Regions from separate parts of the Pseudonocardia sp. WMMC193 genome, predicted to be linked through region 2. Evidence: predicted binding sites of a transcription regulator. Region 2 holds the regulator's gene; the other holds the start of a gene.
What was found. The regulator LexA, encoded in region 2, represses DNA repair genes until DNA is damaged. The targets are predictions, from matches to a motif close to CGAACACGTGTTCG.
Positions count from the first base shown of each region.

Region 1: dnaB (replicative DNA helicase) is a predicted target of LexA. The motif match lies at 2,158-2,171, and genes of this name have one in related genera.

Region 1 covers NZ_JAKKDO010000003.1:4,798,142-4,802,553, reverse strand. The annotation lists gene L3X23_RS24795 (DUF1097 domain-containing protein) at 1-455, opposite strand, end outside; gene dnaB (replicative DNA helicase) at 681-2,117, opposite strand; gene rplI (50S ribosomal protein L9) at 2,767-3,216, opposite strand; gene rpsR (30S ribosomal protein S18) at 3,231-3,467, opposite strand; gene L3X23_RS24775 (single-stranded DNA-binding protein) at 3,519-4,052, opposite strand; gene rpsF (30S ribosomal protein S6) at 4,091-4,408, opposite strand.
Region 2 covers NZ_JAKKDO010000003.1:2,769,797-2,774,208, forward strand. The annotation lists gene L3X23_RS14505 (hypothetical protein) at 191-733, opposite strand; gene L3X23_RS14510 (hypothetical protein) at 878-1,552, opposite strand; gene lexA (transcriptional repressor LexA) at 1,858-2,571, shown strand; gene L3X23_RS14520 (universal stress protein) at 2,582-3,412, opposite strand; gene L3X23_RS14525 (hypothetical protein) at 3,583-4,412, opposite strand, start outside.

The sequences.
Region 1 (4,412 bases), 2.0 Mb from region 2:
TAGCCGAAGGCCGCACCGACCAGGAACGACACCAGCATCACCGTGAACGGGCCGGTGGGCAGCGTGAAGTCGGTGCCGGAGGCGCCGGTCAGCAGACCGAACATCACGGTGGTCGCGTACCCGAACACCGATCCGGGCACGAACCCGAGCGCGGGCACGAGTGCACCCAGGATGAACACGGCGGTCAACCCGCCCACGATCAGCCCGATCACGATCGGGCTCGTGGCCAGACCGATCAGGACGAGGGTCACCGTGCCGCAGACGATCCCCCAGACGTTGGCCGGGACCGACTTGGCCAGGGCGGCCCGGTCCCCACCTGCGGCGAAGTAGCTCGCCGCTCCCACGAACGTCGCCGGGACCATGAGTCCCAGCCCTCCCAGCGGTCCCACGTACAGGTACGTGATGACCGCACCGATCACACCGATCACCAACGCGAGGGCGACGGGCAGCTTCATCTCTCGATCTCCTCGTACAGCTCGACGAGCACGACGACACACCACCGGCAGGTGGCTGACGGTCCGATCGGACGAGTGAAGAGTGATCCTGAAGGCCCGGTACGGCAATGCGTTCAGCGGACGCGTGACCCCATGTTTTCCGCTGGAAACCATTCGGCAATCGAAAACCCCGTTCGGGGCGTACCCGCCGCACCAAGCCGTAGCCCAGATTTCACACGCCGGTCATCACCCGTGGGCGAGGTCGGCGAAGCGGCTGTAGTGGAGCTGGTGCGCCACGACGATGTTGGCCGTGGGCCCGTTGCGGTTCTTGGCCAGGATCAGGTCGGCCTCGCCCGCGCGCGGGTCGTCCCGCTCGAACGCGTCCGGCCGGTGCAGCAGGATCACCATGTCCGCGTCCTGCTCGATGGAGCCGGACTCACGCAGGTCGGAGATCATCGGCCGCTTGTCCGTGCGCTGCTCGGGGCCACGGTTGAGCTGCGAGATGGCCACGACCGGCACCTCGAGCTCCTTGGCCAGCAGCTTGATCTGCCGGGAGAACTCCGAGACCTCCTGCTGACGCGACTCGACCTTGCGGCCCGAGGTCATCAGCTGCAGGTAGTCCAGGATGATCAGGTTGAGGCTGTTGCGCTGCTTGAGCCGCCGCGCCTTGGCCCGGATCTCCATCAGCGTGAGGTTCGGCGAGTCGTCGATGAACAGCGGCGCCTCGGAGATCTCCGACATCCGCCGCGCCATCCGCGTCCAGTCGTCGTCCCGCATCCGGCCCGCGCGCATGTCCGCGAGCTTGATCTGCGCCTCCGCCGACAGCAGCCGCATGACGATCTCGGTCTTGCTCATCTCCAGCGAGAACACCGCGCTGGTCATGCCGTGCTTGATCGAGCACGACCGCGCGAAGTCCAACCCGAGCGTGGACTTGCCCAGACCCGGACGGGCCGCGACCACCACCATCTGACCGGGGTGCAGCCCGTTGGTGGCCGCGTCGAGGTCCACGAAACCCGTGGGCACCCCGTGCGACACCCCGCCCCGGGACTGGATCGCGTCGATCTCGTCCATCGTGGGCTGCAGCAGCTCCTCGAGGGGGATGTAGTCCTCGCTGGTGGAGCGCTCGGTGACCTCGTAGATCGCGGCCTGGGCCCGGTCGACGACCTCCTCGACCTCGGCCCCCTCCGCGCCGTGGTAGCCCAGCTGCACGATCCGGGTGCCCGCCTCGACCAACCGGCGCAACGTGGCCTTCTCCGCCACGATCTCGGCGTAGTACGCCGCGTTCGCCGCCGTGGGCACCGTGGCGATCAGCGTGTGCAGGTACGGCGCCCCACCGAGGCGGATCAGCTCACCGCGGCGCTGCAGCTCCGCGGACACCGTGACCGCGTCCGCGGGCTCACCGCGCCCGTACAGGTCCAGGATGCAGTCGTAGACCGTCTGGTGGGCGGGCCGGTAGAAGTCGTCCGGCCGCAGCACCTCCACCACGTCCGCGATCGCGTCCTTGCTCAGCAGCATGCCGCCCAGCACCGACTGCTCCGCCGTGAGGTCCTGCGGGGGCTGGCGGTCGAACGGGCTCGGCGCCGCGTCACCGCCGCCGTAGGAACCCGAGTACTGGTCGCCGCCCCGGCCGTCCCCCTCGCGGACCGCACGCGGCCGATTGGGACGGTCGTCCGTCACCGCCATACCCGACGTCACCCCCAGTCACCGTCCGCGCCCATGATATCGAACATCGGTTCGATCCGCACCCGACCTCTCGTCGGGCGCAGTGGGCACGTCCCCTTCCCGTCCGCCACCCGTCCGGGGCGCCTCCGAGAGGCTGCGACGAACGGTCGGCCGGGCTGCGCGCACTCGCCCGCGCGACCCGGGGGCCGACGCTACGGGGGCGGGCCCGCAGACCCAAACCGCGCTGTGGACAGACCTGGGGACCCCGTGGGGACGGATTCGGGCCCGGCCAGGCGGCCCTCCGCACAGTCCTGTGGACAGTATGGGGACAACCCCTGGTCATAGGGCCTTTCACCACGTCAGATGCCCTGATGGCGGTGTGGACAACTTTTGTGGGTAGATGCCCGGCGCGTCCTCGGTCCGGCGTGTCGCGGCCTGTCACCCACCGTCCTCCGGGCGCTCCGGAGAGGTCACTGACCGACGCCGGCGTAACCTCCGCGTGTCGTTCCCACGCGATCAACGGTCGGTGTGCATCCGCTCGCCGACGGTGTGCGGGAGCGCCGCTCGGCATGATCGCCACCGACGGTGCCGAGGGGCCCGGAACGCCACGAGGGCGGGTTCTCGGCCTCTCGACCGGGAACCCGCCCTCGTGACGCAACGTGACTGCGCGTCAGCTCGCGACGACCGCGACCTGAACCTGCGCGGTGACCTCCGGGTGCAGGCGCACCGACACCGGGTGGGTGCCGACGCTCTTGATCTGCTCCGGGATCTCGATGGCGTGGCGGTCCAGAGCCGGGCCGCCCGCCTTCTTCACGGCCTCGACGACCTGCGCCGGGGTGACCGACCCGAACAGGCGGCCGGAGTCGCCCGCGGCCTTGGCGGTCACGGTGACGGACAGCTGCCCGATCTGGTTCGCGACCTCCTTGGCGTGCCCGAGGTCGCGGATCTGGCGGGCCTTCTGGGCCCGACGGATCTGCTCGACCTGCTTCTCGGCGCCACGGGTGGCGACGATCGCGTAGTTGCGGGGCAGCAGGTAGTTGCGGCCGTAGCCGTCCTTGACCTCGACGATGTCCCCGGGCGCACCCAGGTTCTGCACGTCCGTGGTGAGGATGAGCTTCATGTCGATCCCCTTCCTCAGCGCGCGGTCGAGGTGTACGGCAGCAGGGCGACCTCGCGGCTGTTCTTCACGGCCACCGCGACGTCACGCTGGTGCTGCCGGCAGTTGCCGGTGACCCGACGCGCGCGGATCTTGCCGCGGTCGGAGATGAACTTGCGGAGGAGGCCCGTGTCCTTGTAGTCGATGTCCTGGGCCTTGTCCTTGCAGAATGCGCAGACCTTCTTCTTGGGCTTGCGCAGAACTTGCTTGGGCATTGCTGATGCTCCTGGATGTGCACCGCGCTCACGCGCGGAGGGTGGAAAAGATCAGAACGGGGGCTCGTCGTCCGCCGCCGGGCCGCTGCCCGCGGGCGGGGCCGAGCCCCAGGGGTCGTCGTAGCCGCCGCCGCGCTGGCCGCCGCCGTTGCCGCCGCCACCGGAGTTCCCGCCGCCACCACCACCGAAGCCGCCGCCACCGAAGTCCGAACCGCCGGAGCGGCTGACCTTGTTGACCTTGGCCGTGGCGTACCGCAGGGAGGGGCCGACCTCGTCGACCTCCATCTCGATGACGGTGCGCTTCTCGCCCTCGCGGGTCTCGAAGCTCCGCTGCCGCAGCCTGCCCTGCACGATCACGCGCGCGCCGCGGGTGAGCGTCTCGGCGACGTTCTCCGCGGCCTGGCGCCAGATGTTGCAGCGCAGGAACAACGCCTCGCCGTCCTTCCACTCGCCGGACTGGCGGTCGAAGGTGCGGGGCGTGGACGCCACCGTGAAGTTGGCGACGGCCGCCCCGGACGGGGTGAACCGAAGCTCCGGATCGGCGGTGAGGTTGCCGATCACGGTGATCACAGTCTCGCCGGCCATGCGGCCTCCTCAGGTGTGGCTGCGTGCGGGACGGGGTGTCAGCTCGCCGCTGCGGGGGCGGGCGTGCGCTTGGGGTCCCGGCGCAGCACCTTCGTGCGCAGGACCGACTCGTTCAGACCCAGCTGACGGTCGAGCTCCGCGACGGTGGCGGGCTCGGCCGTGACCTCGAGCACCGCGTAGATGCCCTCGGCGTTCTTGTTGATCTCGAAGGCCAGCCGACGCTTGCCCCAGACCTCGATCTTCTCCACCGAACCGCCGTCGGACTTCACGACGGTCAGGAACTGCTCGAGCGACGGCTGCACCGTGCGCTCGTCCAGGCTCGGGTCGAGAATCACCATGATCTCGTAATGACGCATGAGA
Region 2 (4,412 bases):
AGCTCGCGCGCACGGTCGGACGACCGGAGACCCGCCGTGCCCGGTCGAGCCCCCGAACCGGGGGCCCGCTCGCCGCCACCGCCGGGCGCGGCCACACCGCGACGAACGCGGTGGTCGCGCGACGCACCCCTCCCGGCGCACCGCACGGGCCGCGCGAACCGGGCGCGCGCGGCGACCCCCGCGGCGCGGCTCATCGCGCGCCCGCCAGGTCCGCCAGGAGACCGAGGACGACCACGACGGTCGCCGAGCCCAGAGCCACCGCCACCGCCGCGAGCACGCGGTCGGTCAGCCCGGCCCGCACCTCCCCCGCGAGCCGACGCGCCCCGCCGGGACGGCCGCGCCCCAACCGCGGCCTGCGGGTGGGGACGCACGGGCCCCCGATCGTCGAGGACTGTCGCCGCGCGGGACGGCAGGCGGGCAGGACCGCGGGCCCGTCCGCCCGGCGCAGGGCCCTGGCCCCCGAGGCGTACGCGCCGAGGACCCGCAGCGCCGCAGCGGCCGGCACCACAGGCGCTGTGGGGGCCGCGGCCGGGACCGCCGCCGCGTGCGCCCTCCGGTACGAGGCCGGGGCGCCGGAGGCGTGCGGTGCGCCCGCGCCCCCGCCCCACCCCTGGCTCCGCTCGCGCTCCGACCGGGCGCGCGACGGCCCCCGGCGCTCGCCCGCGCAGGCCGGGCGCCCCTCCTCGCCGCGACCGGTCCGCTCGACCGCCCGCACCGCGTTCCCGAGTTCCATCACGGCCTCCCGACCCGCGCCGACCGGCCCGAACCGGATGTCCGGGGCGGCGATCGAACGCCTGTGCGATGTCTAGCAACGGGCACCGACAAAAACCGGTGCCGCACACCCGCGGGTTCACCCCGATGGACGACGGAGGACCGGTCAGGCGGGGACGCGCACCACGGTGCCCGCGGGCAGCACACCCACCGCGGCCGACCCGAGACCGTTGTCCGCCACGATCCGCTCGACCACCGCGGCGGCGTCCGCCTCCGGGACCTCCCGGCGCGCGAGGTCCCACACCGTCTCCCCCGGCTCGACCACCACGGCCGCCACGCCGCTCGGCACCTCCGCCCGGGTGTGCGCGGCGCCCGAGGCCTGCCCCACCAGGCCCAACCCCACCACGACGAGCATCGACGCCAGGCCGAGCACCGCCGCGGCCACCGCCCGGCGCAGCGCGTAGCGCCGCGCCGTCACCGGCCCGGACCTGCCCGGCACGTCCTGGACGGCGCGCCGCCGGAGGTCGGGAGCACCGGTGGACGACGGCCGCGCCGGCGCGGCGACGCCCTGAGACCACGTGCCCCGGCCACCGCGCCGCCACCGCTCCGTCTCCAGCAGCCGGACGCCGCCCGGACCGCCCGCCGCGGCGCCGACCGCGACACCGCGGCGCAGCACGGCGACCCGCTCCCCCGCCGCGGCCGGACGCACGGGACGGGGGCCGACCGGGCGCGGGCCGGTCCCGGACCGCCGCACTCCGCCGCCCGCGACCAGACCTGGGCCGACCCCCGAGCCGACCCTCGTGCCCTCGAGCTCCACGACCCCGCCAGCCGACCGGTCCATCGCCGCTCTCCCGCCTGCCCGCACCCGCGAGCCCACTCCGCCGCGCGCCACTCGCACGCATGTTCGATTCGAACGTCCGTGCGAGTTCTTACCATCGACCGCCGGGCGCGTCACCCCTCCCGCGCCGCCACGATCGGCGTGTCGTTCGAACATGTGTTTGGCGAACGACCGGATCCGGGCTACCGTCCGAACCCGACGGACCCCCGGCGACCCCTGACGGGTCGGCCGGGCCGACCTCGCCGCTCTCGCCGAGCGGGGTCGATCGGGTGGCACGAGCGAGCGGGACACGAGGAGGCGGCAGGGAGATGGCACGGGACGAGTCCGGCGCCGGCGGCGAGACCGGACAGGTGCGCGCCTTTCCGGACCCACCGGCGGACCCCACCACGCTGACCCCGCGGCAGCGGAAGGTACTGGCGGTGATCCGGGACTGGGTCGACCGCTTCGGCTACCCGCCCAGCGTGCGCGAGATCGGGGACGCGGTGGGCCTCACCTCCACGTCGTCGGTGCACCACCAGCTGCGGACCCTGGAGCGCAAGGGATACCTGCGCCGCGACCCCAACCGCACCCGTGCGGTGGACGTGCGCAGCCCCGAGGAGGAGGCGGGCACCTCCTCGGACCAGCCGGACGTGCTGACCGAGCGCCCCGCGCCCGCGTTCGTGCCGGTCCTGGGCAGCATCGCGGCCGGTGGGCCGATCCTGGCCGAGCAGGCGGTGGAGAGCGTCTTCCCGCTGCCGCGGGAGATCGTCGGCGAGGGCGAGCTGTTCCTTCTGCACGTCAAGGGCGACTCCATGATCGAGGCCGCGATCATGGACGGCGACTGGGTCGTCGTGCGGCAGCAGCCGGTGGCCGAGCAGGGTGAGATCGTCGCCGCGATGATCGACGGCGAGGCGACGGTCAAGACGTTCAAGCGCACGGCGGGCCAGATCTGGCTGCTGCCCGCCAACCCCGCCTACGAGCCGATCGACGGCAACGAGGCCACCATCCTCGGTCGCGTCGTCACGGTGCTGCGCAGGCTCTGACCCGAGCGGCTCAGTCGGGGGCGGGCACCACGATCACGGGGTAGCGGGCGCTGCGGACCAGCACACCCGCCACCCCGCCGAGCAGGATCCGGCGCATGGTCGGGTAGCCGCGCGAGCCCACGACCAGCAGGTCCGTCCGCTCGGACAGGTCGGCAAGGGTGGCCCCGACCGACTGGCCGGGACGGCTGACGACCACGTCGGTCAGCGCGTCGATCTCCGTGGGCGCCTGGGCGATCCCCTTGTGGGCGATCTCGGTCGCGGCGGGCACGTCCGCCTCGGTCGCCGCGACGACGGCGAACCGCAGCGCCGCGCCCGTCCGGCCGGCGAGGTGGACGGCCAGGACCGTGGCGCGGTCGGCCTCCGGGGTGCCGTCGTACGCCACGGTGATCACGGTGATGCCCTGGGCCGCGGTGTGCCGGTAGCCGCGGGGGGCGATCGCGACCGGGCAGCGGGCAGCGGGCAGGAGCCGGTGCACGGTGCTGCCGGGGGCGAGCCGTCCGAGCAGGCCGCCGCCCGTCGACCCGACGACCAGGACGGCGGCCCCGGATTCCTCCGCGTACTCGGCGAGCACCGTCGCCGCAGGTCCGGGGCCGAGTGGGGCGAACTCCGGCAGGGCGTCCCCGCCGATCAGCTCGCGGGCCCGGCCGAACCGGGCGAGCGCGACCTCCTCGGCCTTGTCCCGCCACCGGGGGTCGCGGGCGACCGCGGAGTACCCCAGCCCGTCCGTCGGGTACACCGTCGCGACGACGGCGGTCAGCCCGGTCAGCCGGGCCAGCTGGACCCCGAGGACCAGGGCGTCGTGGCCGCCCGGGGTGTCCTCGTAGGCGGTCACGATCGGCACCGGGCCAGCGTAGGTCGGGTGGACCCTCCGAACGGCGCCGGTGCGCAGGCTGTAACCAGCACGTCACAGGGCGGCGCATCCGACTCGCGTGTCCCGAGTGGGGGACTCGCGGATCCTCCCGCGAGTCCCCCGTTCCGGACACGCGAGTCTCCCGGGGGCGCGGCCGGTGGTCAGCGGCGGCGGGTGTGCAGGGCCAGCGCGCCCGCGGCGAGGCCGAGCACCACCACCGCGACTCCTCCGCCGATCACGGCGGGCCGCCACTCGGGCGCCGGTTCGGGCGGCGCGGCGGCCGGGGGCGGCGGGGTCGGGACGGGCGGCGCCGCGGCCAGTGCGGCGTCCACCGCGCCGGGCACGGCCCGCAGCCTGCCGTCCCGCCCGCGTGCCTCGGACCCCGACAGCAGGGTCCCGTCGGGCAGGAACGCGATCGCCTCGCCCTGCGGCTCGTCCGGCAGCGGGACCTGCAGCGGCGTGGTCTGCAGGGCCGCCACCAGGTCACCGGAGGGCGGCACCCGGTAGAGCCACGCGTCCGTGTAGGTGCGCACCGCGACCACGCGCCCGTCGGGCGACACCGCCCCACCGGTCACCGTGAACGCGCCGAGCGCCCCGATCGGGCCTCCGCGCGTCTCCGACCGCGCGAACCCGACGCTGCCGACGCGGCGCAGCGGCGTCGGGCCCGGCTCGGCGAGCGGGCCGTCCGGCCGGTAGACCCCCGCGATCCCCGTGACCTCCTTGGTCACGACGACCGGGACGCCGTCGGCGCCGAGCAGGACCGCCTCGGCGTCGTGCGCGCCGTCCGGGTAGACGAGCCGGTGCAGGCGGGGCGGATCGCGCGGGGGGACGACGAGCAGCGCGACGGTCTCCCGCGCGCGGTTGTTGTCGCCGGTGTCGGCGACCCAGAACGTGCCGTCCGGCGCCACGGCCAGGTCCTCGGCGTCGAACGGGTCGAGTTCGGCGGTCCGGGTGTCGACGACCGCGCAGTCGGCCGGGTCCAGCCGGTACA